One region of the Arthrobacter sp. UC242_113 genome, then DNA from elsewhere that is predicted to be linked to it. Evidence: riboswitches for the same ligand, from Rfam matches in the RefSeq annotation. Region 1 holds a riboswitch; each other region holds the start of a gene.
The links. A riboswitch is a leader RNA that binds a small molecule or an ion and turns the genes downstream of it on or off. The one in region 1 is predicted to bind cyclic di-AMP.

Region 1 (3,553 bases):
ACTCGCAGCCGGAGTCTGCGGTCTTCATCAGGCGTAGCCAGTGTGTTCCCTACTCCTTGTAGAAAGGTGGGAGCACCTTGGGGGGCCGTGTTCCGCCGCCCCCAAGGCAGCGGAACACGGCGGTTTTTCAGCTCTGCTAGGCCGCGCGCACGAACGTGACGGGACCGGTGGCCGTGAGCCAGGACAGCGGGTGGGCCATGGTGGCGTTGATGCCGTTCATGCCACCGCTGATGACCTTGCCGCCGCCGGCGTAGATCGCCACGTGGCCGGACTGCACAATCATGTCGCCGGGCTGCGGGGTGGAGACAACCCTGCCGTGGCCCAGGAACTGCATCGGCGCGAGGTCACCCACATGGATGCCGGCGGCACCGAGGGCCTTCTCCACCATGGCGGTGCAGTCCTGCGTGATGCCGATCTGGGCGTAGGCGGACGCCAGCATGGTGGCGTTGACGCCTGCGGCGGCCTTGGCGGGGGCCTTCGGCGCGGGAGCCGCAGCCTTAACGGTGACCTTCGGTGCGGGCGCGGGCGCGGGTGCGGCGGCTGCGGCCGGCGCGGCTGCAGCCTTGGCGGGCGCAGCAGCCGGGGCGGCAGTGACGGGGGCGGCGGCAGGGGCCGCAGCTTTCTTCACGGCCGGCTGTTCGACGACAGGCGCTGCCACCACCGGAGCGGGGGTGGACTTGACCGCGGGGCGCTCAAAAGCGATCTTGACGCTGGAGGCGGCGCTCAGGGGAGCCTGGACCTGTCCGGCCGTCGCGGGGGCGCCGGCGGGAGCCTTGGCCTGCGGGGCCGGAGCGTTGGCGGCATTGGCTGCGACGCTGCCGGTGAAGGCCAGGCCGGATGCTGCAAGGATGACCGCAGCACGGCGGCCAGAAATAAAGCGGAACGACATGAAGAAGCCTCTCCCGATGCCTGCGAGGTGAGCTGTCGGATTCGGATGGGAGGCACCCGGCCGCGGTCCTGAGCGTGGTCAGGAACTGTGCGGCTTCACCCCCAAGGCCCGCTTCAAGCGGGCCGAAAAGTGGTTTCCCCGTCTCTGCCGGACATGGGTCTTCGAATGGTTCCTCGGGCTGCGGCAGAGTTAGGCAATCAGCGCGGGAGTGCCTCGTCGGTGAAGAAGGCACGTTTTCCACCGTACGGGAGGCTTTTCCGAATGTCACATTAAGGTAACGGGACCGTGTCGTTTCCTGCCATGCTGATCCGCGTCAGGTAGGGGGCGTGGGAGTCATGAAGTGATAATGCTCACTCTGCGGCGTTGAGCTTCCCGGCCAGACGTTCGCGCATCTGGGTGCTGGCTGAGTTGAGGCCGATCAGTTCCACCTCACGGCCGTGCCTGCGGTACTTCTCCGTGACCGCGTCCAGCACGGCGATGGTGGAGGCATCCCACAGGTGCGAGGCGTGCAGATCGATCACCACCTTGTCGATGTCAGGCTCGGCGTCGCCGGCGTAGTTGAACTGCGTGTAGAGGTCGTTGGAGGAGGCGAAGAACAGCTCGCCGTCCACCGTGTAGGTGGCTGCAGTCCGGCCGTTGAGCTCCACTTCCGTCCGCTCCACGGTGGCAAAATGGGCCACCCGGCGGGCGAACATCGCCATCGCCGCCAGAACCCCGACGCCGACGCCGATTGCCAGATTGTGGGTGACCACCACCGTGCCCACGGTGATCAGCATGACGGCGGTTTCCGACTTGGGCATCCGCTTCAGGGTGGCGGGCGCCACTGAGTGCCATTCGAAGGTGATGGCCGAGATGAAGATCATCACCGCCACGAGGGCGGCCATGGGGATGAGGCCCACGATGTCGCCCAGGGTGACTACCAGCACCAGCAGGAAGACGCCGGCGAGGAACGTGGACACCCGGCTCCGCGCGCCGGAGCCCTTGACATTGATCATGGTCTGCCCGATCACAGCGCAGCCGCCCATGCCGCCCAGGAACCCGGTGATGATGTTGGCCACGCCCTGGCCCCAGGATTCGCGGGTCTTGTTGGACCGCGTATCGGTGATGTCGTCCACGAGCTTGGAAGTCATCAGGGATTCCAGCAGCCCCACGAGCGCCATGGACAGCGAGAACGGGGCGATGGTCTGGAAGGTTTCCCACGTCAGAGGCACCTGCGGGATGAACAGCGTGGGCAGGCTTTCCGGGAGTTGGCCCTTGTCCTGGACGGTGGGGACGTCGATCCCGGCGACCACGGCGAGGACCGTCAGGAGGACGATGGCCACCAAAGGCGACGGCATCGCCGTCGTAATCCGGCGGAAGCCGATGACGATCAGCAGGCCGGCGGCGACCAGCGGATACACGGGCCAGGGGACCCCGATCAGTTCCGGCAGTTGGGCCATGAACACGAGGATGGCCAGCGCGTTCACGAAGCCAACCATCACCGAGCGCGGGATGAAGCGCATGAGCCGGGTGACGCCCAGGACGGCGAGCAGGATCTGGAAGATCCCGGCGAGGATCACCGCGGAGATCAGGTGGTCCAGCCCGTGGCTGCGCATCAGCGGCGCGATCACCAGCGCGACGGCGCCTGTTGCGGCCGAGATCATGGCGGGCCGGCCGCCAACGAAGGAGATGGTCACCGCCATGGTGAAGGAGGCGAACAGCCCGATCCGGGGATCCACTCCGGCGATCACGGAGAATGCAATGGCTTCCGGAATGAGGGCGAGGGCCACCACCAGTCCGGCGAGGGCCTCGGTCTTGAGGCGCCGCGGGGAACGGAGCGTGGCCCGGACGGACTGGAGCTGTTCGGGCTTCATGAAAACTCTATTTCTTCGTCTGGCGGTAGCGCTCGATCTGCTTCAGCCGCCGCAGGAGGCTGTCGCGCCGGGGGTGCGGGACGGCGTCGGGCGCCTCGGCGGTGAGGTCAATGTGTTTGGTGCCGTACTGCCACAGCAGGAGGTCATCCAGCAGGCGGTCCGGGCCGGGGGAGTAGCGGTGGTCCAGGGCCCTGCGGACCTCGGTGATCCGGTTGGCGCTGAGCAGTCCGGCAAGCTGGACGGTCTGCTTGAGTCCGTGGGCCGCCAGGAGTTCGGCCGCCCATCCCCAGTCGTCATCTACTTTACGGTCTACGTGCGGGAGCAGGGTACGCCAAACGTCGCGGATGCGGTTGGGAGTGAGCTGCGCCGCGCCCTCGCCGTCCACGTCCCAGTAGCTGCGGACCTCCTCGTAGCGTTCATGCAGGTCGGCGAAGGCGGTCTCCACCGTCTCCAGCATGGCGGCGGTGGCGGTGAACTGGCGGTCGAAGTGCGGCGTCCATGCCCGCGGGTCCTCGGCCTTGAAGCGGATGTCGTGCTCGATCTCGCTCCACGCGTGCGCGAACACGGTGCGGATCTGGCATTCGAAGAAGTAGCTGCCGTTGGGCGGGACTTCGGCGTTGAAGACCTGCTGGTAGTTCTTCACGACGTCGTTCTGGATGGTGCGCAGGATCAGGTGCCGGCTGGAGTAGCCGTATGTTCCGGATTCGATCGAGCCAATGTCCTTTTCCCTGTCGCCACGGCAGTCGAAGAGGTGCCGCTGGCGCTTGATCAGGTTGGCCACCAGGGCGTTCTCCGCCGGCAGCTTGGTGAT
Region 2 (3,553 bases), 320 kb from region 1:
TGCGGGCCACCCATGACCCGGCCATTTCCACGCGCGGGGCCGCGTCCCACGCCGCCCTGGCGGGCCACTTCGCCGAGCATCTTTCCCGGTGGCCGGACAACGACGTCGACGCCTCCGACGTCGACTGGTGCTTCAACGTCGTCTACAGCGTGGTGGCAAGGCGACTCGGCCTCGGCAGCACCATGGAGGGCAGCGGCAGCCTGGAGTGGTCGGAGATCGCGGACAAGCTCACGGACATGGTGGCGTCCTACCTGCGGGCTGGCGCGCACAAGAACCCAGGCTAGGAATGTAGGGGCTTGGGCGGCTGGCGGGGCGGGACGTAACGCTCTGGGGCCAGCGGCGCGGGCATTCATTTTGCCAATACCGGCTATCAAAAAGCTCGTCTTCCGGGACCCTGCCGGCTCTGGACATAGTGGACCCAGGAACGGTTCCACAAATCCGGAAGGAGACGCAGTGCACGTACGAGTCAGCCCGGGGTCGGTTGCCCTTGACGAACCTGATGATTGCACCAGTTTCAAGGTCCTGCTCTCCGAAGAGGCGAAGCACAGCCTTCCCGCTCTCCTGGAGTCTGCCTCTGCGGGCAGGATGGACGAGGGGGACGTCCTGGTTTCCGTGGACTGGATACGGGGCGAATGCGCCGGACGGATCGGCATGGGCTGGAACTATCGTTTCGCCAACATGCTGGTCTATGCGGCGGGCAAAGGGTGGCTGAGCACGGACGGCTCCCACGTGCGGTCCCACATCGAGACCTTCTGAGGCCACCAAACACCGCAGCGGCGGGTGCTGATGCACCCGCCGCTGCTGTGTGTTCCGTATCGCCCGTGTGGCGGTCCCGCTGTTAGACATTCACCCGCACGTAGGTGGAGCCGGTGAGCCAGGAGGCCGGGTGCACGATGGTTTCGTTGACGCCATTCATGCCGCTGCTGATGGCCTGGCCGCCGCCGATGTAGACGCCGACGTGTCCGGCGCTGATCATCAGGTCGCCGGGCTGCGGGGCGGAAACCGGAGTGCCGTACTGGTAGAACTGCGTGGGCGCGAGGTCTCCGACGGACTTGCCGACGGAGCGCAGTGCCTGTTCCACCAGGATGGTGCAGTCCTGGGTGGCGCCGAGCTGTGCCCGGGCAGAGGCCACAATGGCTCCACCCACCCCACTGGCTGACGGGGTTGCGGCCGCCGGTGTAATCGAGGCGGAGGCGTTGTAGATTCCCATGCCGGAGGACGCCGGGGCTGCCGGGGCCGGAGCCGCGGGAACTGCCGGAGCGGCAGGAACCGCAGGCACGGCAGGAACCGCAGGCACGGCAGGAACCGCAGGCACGGCCGGAGCCGCAGGCACTGCGGGAGCTGCAACTGCACCAGGTCCCGGGATGAGGATCTGGTCGCCGGGGTAAATGACAGACGCCAGGGACAGGCCGTTCTCTGCGAGGAGTGCATCGAGGCCGACACCATGGCGTGCTGCAATGGCACCAAGGGTGTCGCCGGACACAACAGTGTGCGACGCGCCGGCAACAGCAGATCCACCGCTTGCCGGCGCGGGAACTGCCGGGGCGGCCTGCACCGGAGCGGGGACTGCCTGGGCGGGTGCTGCCAGCGCCTGGCCAGCGGCGGACTGGACTGCAGCAGCAGCGTCAGGCGTCTCCGGCGCGTAGGCACCTGCGTGTGCGGGTGCTCCGGCGCCGAAGAGGAGTCCGGAAGCGACGGCGGCGGCAGCCGCCGGCTTGGCAACCGAGGCGGCGTTGGACTTGAGGGAATACTGCAGGCCCTGCAAAGCGATGGACGTGGTCGGGGTGGCGCGGTGGCGCGCGGGTGTGAACTTACGTGACATGGTTGATGTGCCTCTCCCATGCCTGCGGGGTGAGCTGTCGGGTTCGGATGGGAGTCACCCGGTCCTGCCCGCCGCTAGGCGGAGCGTCTGGACTTAACCCCTAGGCCTTGGCGCGCAAGGCCGGTACAAAGGTGGTTCCCCCGTCCCTGCCTGTTGGTCATAGCGAACGGATCCCGGTCAGCGGCAGGGCTCGGCATTCTGCCCGGGAATGCCCCGAGCGGAACCAGGGCACCGGCCGAGGCTATCGCACTTGGGCACCCAAAGTCACATTTCAGTAACGAGGGCGTGTCGGAGAGGGTGCGGACGGGCCCCGGATGCTGCAGCCTACAGGGCCTTCACAGCGCCCAGCACCTTCGTCAGGGACTCCTTGGCGTCGCCGAACAGCAGCGTGGTCTGCGGCTCGAACATGAGGTCGTTCTCGATCCCCGCGAACCCGGGGCGCATGGAGCGCTTGAGGAACACCACCTGCCGTGCGTCCGCCACCTCTAGGATCGGCATCCCATAGATCGGCGAGCCGGCGGTGGTCTTGGCGGCGGGGTTCACGACGTCGTTCGCGCCCACCACCAGCGCGACGTCGGCGGTGCGGAACTCGGAGTTGATCTCGCCCATTTCCTTGAGCGATTCGTAGGGCACATTTGCCTCGGCGAGGAGCACGTTCATGTGCCCGGGCATGCGTCCCGCCACCGGGTGGATGGCGAAGTCCACGCGGGTACCCCGGGATTCCAGGGCCTGCGCCAGCTCCGCGGCGGTGTGCTGTCCCTGCGCCACGGCCAGCCCGTAGCCGGGGACGATGATCACGCGCTGCGCGTAGCCCAGCAGCACGGCCACGTCCTCCGGGCTCGACGAGCGGACCGGACGGTCGCTCACGGCGGTGGATCCCGCCGTCGAACCTCCCCGGAACGCGCCGAACAGAATGCCGGCCACGCTGCGGCCCATGGCCGCGGCCATCGCCCGGGTCAGGATGGTGCCGGACGCCCCCACCAGCGTGCCGGCCACCACCAGGAGCACGTTGCCCAGCACCAGGCCGGACGCCGCAACCGCCAGGCCGGTGAAGGCGTTGAGCAGCGAGATGACGATCGGCACGTCGGCGCCGCCCACCGGCAGCACCAGCAGCACGCCTGCCACCAGGCCCAGCAGCAAGAGCAGGAGGGCCAGGACCAACGAACCGCCGAGCACGACGGCGGCAGCCGCGCCTACCGCTGCGAGCAGCACCGCGCCCATGAGCACCGGCAGGCCGGGGAACACCACGGGGCGAGTGGTCATGAGCTCCTGCAGCTTCGCGAACGTCACGGCGGAACCGGCGAAGGAGACCGCCCCCACCAGCAGGGTGAAGACGACGGCGACACGCACCCAGGCGTCCTCCGCATGCGGCAGTTCCAGCAGCGCCACGAGGGCGGCGGCGCCGCCGCCCACCCCGTTGAAGAGGGCGACGAGCTGCGGCATCTGGGTCATCTTGACGCGCCTGGCCACGGGGGCGGCCACACCGGAACCGACCACAATGGCGCCGAGGATCAGGGGGACGTTGTCCAGCCGGGTCGAGAAAAAGACAGTGACGACGGCGACGAGCGCACCGAAGGCGCCGATGAGGTTCCCGCGGCGGGCGGTGCGCGGGGAGTTAAGGCCCTTCAGCGCCAGGATGAAGAAGACGGCGGCCGCGAGGTAGAGCAGGGCGGTGACATTGGGGTCGAGGAGGGTCACCGCGTGGCCTCCGTGTTCTCCTTGGTTTCACCC
Region 3 (3,553 bases), 670 kb from region 1:
ACTTGGGTGAGCCGCCCAGTCGCGAGGAGCGGCCGCCGGCCAAGATTATTGCGTCAAAGTCCACCCACCCAGAGTAAGCCGCGAAGGCTCAGGCTAGCGTCAGGCTGCTCTTTCCGGAAGCAGGAACGGATCCCACGCCGGTGTGGGCTTTTCCAGCTCCTTGATCTGCCACATGGTGCCCACCGGTGGCGCCGGATCGAACCGGAGCTTCCAGCCCATTTCGCTGGGCGTGTGATCACCCTTGACGTTGTTGCAGCGAAGGCAGGCTGCGACGAGGTTCTCCCAGGAGTCCGCACCGCCCCGCGATTTCGGCTGGACATGGTCTATGGTGTGGGCTGCCTTGCCGCAGTAGGCGCACCGGTGGCCGTCGCGGCGAAGCACACCGCGTCTGCTCACCGCGGTGATCATGTTGTACCGGGGGCGGATGTAGCGGTTGAGGAGAATCACGGACGGACGGCCCATGATGTCCTGCGGCCCGACGACAGGATCGTCGCCTTCGGCCACCACGCTTGCCTTTCCGGTGAGCACAAGGACCAGCGCCCGGCGGAAGGTCACTACCGCCAGCGGTTCATATCCAGCATTCAGAACGAGAGTGCGCATGCACATACCTCTTCACGGCCGCACCCGGCAGAGGCGCGAGGGCCGGCTGCCCTCTGCATGTCCGGGCTATGGATCGACACCATAAGAGTAAACACTCACTAGGCAGATGAGCGAATCGAACACAAGCATCACCATGGCGTGTCGCCGAAAATTCGTGCGGGCACGAGGCAAAAAAGGACCCCCGCCATGCTGGCGGGGGTCCTTCCGTAACGATTGGGTGTCTTAGCCGCCGACGCGGATGAAGACCGGGCCGGAGCCGACGTTTACGCTGAACAGTGCGGTGGTTCCGCCGTTCCAGCCGCCGTGGACGGCCTGGCCGTTGCCGACGTAGACAGCGATGTGGGCCAGGCCCATGCCGCCGTTCTGGTAGTAGGCGAGGTCGCCCGGCTGAGCCTCAGCAGCGCTGACGGTGCGGCCCAGGGACAGGTAGCCTGCCGGCCAGCCGTGGTAGTGGATGCCCACAGCTGCGAGTGCGTTGGTGGCCAGGGCGGTGCAGTCTTGGGAAACGCCCAGCTGCGCGTAGGCGGCAGCAGCGATTGCAGCGCCCTTGCCGCTGGCGGCAGTGGTCTTCGGCGCTGCCGGGGCAGCGGTTTCGACAGCGGCCGTGGTCTGGACTGCGGGGGTGGCTTCAGCAACCGGAGCAGCCTCAACTGCGGGGGCCGCTTCCTGGACCTTGACGACCGGCTTCGGGGCCTCAACGACGGGAGCCGGGGCGGTGGAGACCACCGGCTTCTCGTAGGAGATCGCGATGCTGGATGCAGCAGAGATGGTGGCCGGCGCAACAGACTGGACTTCCAGCGTGGAAGCCGGAACGGATTCGCGCTGAACGTTGGTCTCAGCAGCGTTGGCCGCGATGCCGCTGGTCAGGACAAGACCGGAAGCAGCAGCGATAACTGCGGCCTGGCGGCCCATGCCACCGGCGTTGTCGCCGACGGCCTTGGCAATGACAGCCAGCGAGCTGGTCTTGGTGACCTCGGCGCGGTGCCGTGCAATGGTCGCACGTGTAGTCATGAAAATGTCTCTCTTTCGTGTTCCACGGACCGCGGTAGCAGGACGTGGGTTATCGACGCGCCGGCATCTTGGGGGTAAGCCGGCCCGCCTCGAATCGGATTTTTAGCGAAGGGTGTAAAAAGCGGACGTGCCCGTTGCGGACACCGCGTGCAGCAGAGTGCCGTCCGAGGGGTTCAGCGCGCTGATCATCATGCCGTTGCCAACGTAGATGCCCACGTGGGCGCCGCCGTTCTGCATGACCAGGTCGCCGGGAGCAGGCGTGGAGGTGGGCTTCATGGCGTTCCATGCGTTGACGCGAGGAATGCTGATGCCTGCCTGAGCGTAAACCCACTGGGTGAAGCCGGAGCAGTCCCAGCCGCTGGGGGTGGTGCCGCCCCAGACGTAGGGGTTGCCGATGCCGGTGTACGCGATTGCAGCCAGTCCGGACGCCGCGGCGGATGCCGCACCATCGGTGGACTTGGCGGTGACGGCCTGGGCCGCACCGGTGCTCTCGTCGGTGGCCTGGCCTACGTCGCCCGCCTGGCCCTCATCGCTCGCCTGCGGAGCAATAGTTTCGACGACCGGGGCTGCCACGGTGGTGACGGCAGGACGCTCGAAGGAGACAGTGGCGGTGGGCGCGGCGGTCACAGCAAGCTGCGCGGCCTGGGATCCGGTCTCCGAGGAGGCGGAAACACCAATGTTGGCGTCGGCTGCGTTGGCAGGCATGCCAACGCTCAGGATGAGACCTGAAGCGGCTGCGATAACAGCTGCCTGGCGACCTACTGTGCCGGCATTGGCGCTAACCGCCTTGGACACGGAGTCCAATGGGTTCATACGAACCGTTTGCGCGCGGTGGCGCGCGGCATTGTGGCGTGAAGACACGAAGGTAGCCTCTCCCAATGCCTGCGAGGTGAGCTGTCGGATTCGGATGGGAGTGCACCCGGCCGCTCGGCTTCCTGGGAAGCTTTGCGACTTAACCCCAAGGCCTTCTTGCGAAGACCAAAATTGGTTCCCCCGCCCCTGCCAGACGATGTAATGCGAACGGACCTTGAGCGGTGGCAGAGCTAGGCAATCCACTCAAGAGCGTCAACTTCGGAAAAGTTGACGCGGTTTAGACGGTACAGCAGTTCCGAGCGAATGTCACATTCAGGTCACGGCATGTCACAGGAATGAGAGTGCTCACTCGGTTTGGCTTAGAGCCAGAGGGTGGGATCAACGACTTCCCCGTTGACCATCACCTCGAAGTGGAGGTGGCAGCCGGTGGAGGCGCCGGTGGTCCCGCTCAGGGCAATCGCCTCACCGCGGGTGACCTTTTGGCCAACCTCGACGCTGGAGGACGACAGGTGGTTGTACGTGGTCTCCAAGCCGTTGCCGTGGTCGATGACCACGCGGTTGCCTCCCCCGTACGGATGCCACCCTGAGAACGTGACCTTGCCGCTGGCCGCAGCAAGCACCTGAGTGCCGCACTGGGCGGCGAAGTCCTGGCCGCGGTGGAACTCTCCGGCGCCGCCGGTGATCGGGCTGACCCGGTAACCAAACGGCGAGGACTTGACCAGCGTGGTCAGCGGCCCGCCCAGGGTGCCCACAGAGGCCGCACGGCTGATGCTGCCGGCAGACTGGGCACTCAGGAGCTGCTTAAGCTTTCCGTCCGGGTCTCCGGTGGTGGAGACGGACGTGCGGCTGAAGTCGATCTTTGCTGCCGCTTCCGCCGAGACCTTCGGCTGGGCCGGTGCGGCGGCGGACGCGGATGCCGCTCCCTGCTGCTCTCCGGCAGCCAGGACGGGGCTCGTGGCGGGGACAGTAACAGTCAGCAGCAGGCCGGTGGCAGCAAGGGCCACTCCAGCTTTTTGCCCCACACCACTGGCCGAAGCGAAATCCGTAACCTGCCGGAACGGACCCCGACGGCGGCGGCGCGCTTCGCGCTGGGCGTCCCGGGGACGGTCCGCGGCAATGGCCTCCGCGA

Region 2: linked by a shared signal. The riboswitch ahead of ACHMXB_RS16810 (LysM peptidoglycan-binding domain-containing protein) and the one ahead of ACHMXB_RS18270 (NlpC/P60 family protein) in region 1 are both predicted to bind cyclic di-AMP.
Region 3: linked by a shared signal. The riboswitch ahead of ACHMXB_RS00265 (C40 family peptidase) and the one ahead of ACHMXB_RS18270 (NlpC/P60 family protein) in region 1 are both predicted to bind cyclic di-AMP.

The regions. Positions count from the first base shown of each region.
Region 1 is NZ_CP171968.1:4,014,203-4,017,755, forward strand. It holds gene ACHMXB_RS18270 (NlpC/P60 family protein) at 137-889, opposite strand; cyclic di-AMP (ydaO/yuaA leader) riboswitch at 893-1,095, opposite strand; gene ACHMXB_RS18275 (SulP family inorganic anion transporter) at 1,240-2,742, opposite strand; gene ACHMXB_RS18280 (GTP pyrophosphokinase family protein) at 2,750-3,553, opposite strand, start outside.
Region 2 is NZ_CP171968.1:3,690,185-3,693,737, forward strand. It holds gene ACHMXB_RS16800 (TetR/AcrR family transcriptional regulator) at 1-284, shown strand, start outside; gene ACHMXB_RS16805 (hypothetical protein) at 454-756, shown strand; gene ACHMXB_RS16810 (LysM peptidoglycan-binding domain-containing protein) at 839-1,822, opposite strand; cyclic di-AMP (ydaO/yuaA leader) riboswitch at 1,829-1,997, opposite strand; gene ACHMXB_RS16815 (NAD(P)(+) transhydrogenase (Re/Si-specific) subunit beta) at 2,147-3,520, opposite strand; gene ACHMXB_RS16820 (NAD(P) transhydrogenase subunit alpha) at 3,517-3,553, opposite strand, start outside.
Region 3 is NZ_CP171968.1:59,606-63,158, reverse strand. It holds gene ACHMXB_RS00280 (molybdenum cofactor guanylyltransferase) at 1-64, opposite strand, end outside; gene ACHMXB_RS00275 (HNH endonuclease) at 100-600, opposite strand; gene ACHMXB_RS00270 (NlpC/P60 family protein) at 823-1,611, opposite strand; gene ACHMXB_RS00265 (C40 family peptidase) at 1,714-2,316, opposite strand; cyclic di-AMP (ydaO/yuaA leader) riboswitch at 2,477-2,661, opposite strand; gene ACHMXB_RS00260 (M23 family metallopeptidase) at 2,784-3,553, opposite strand, start outside.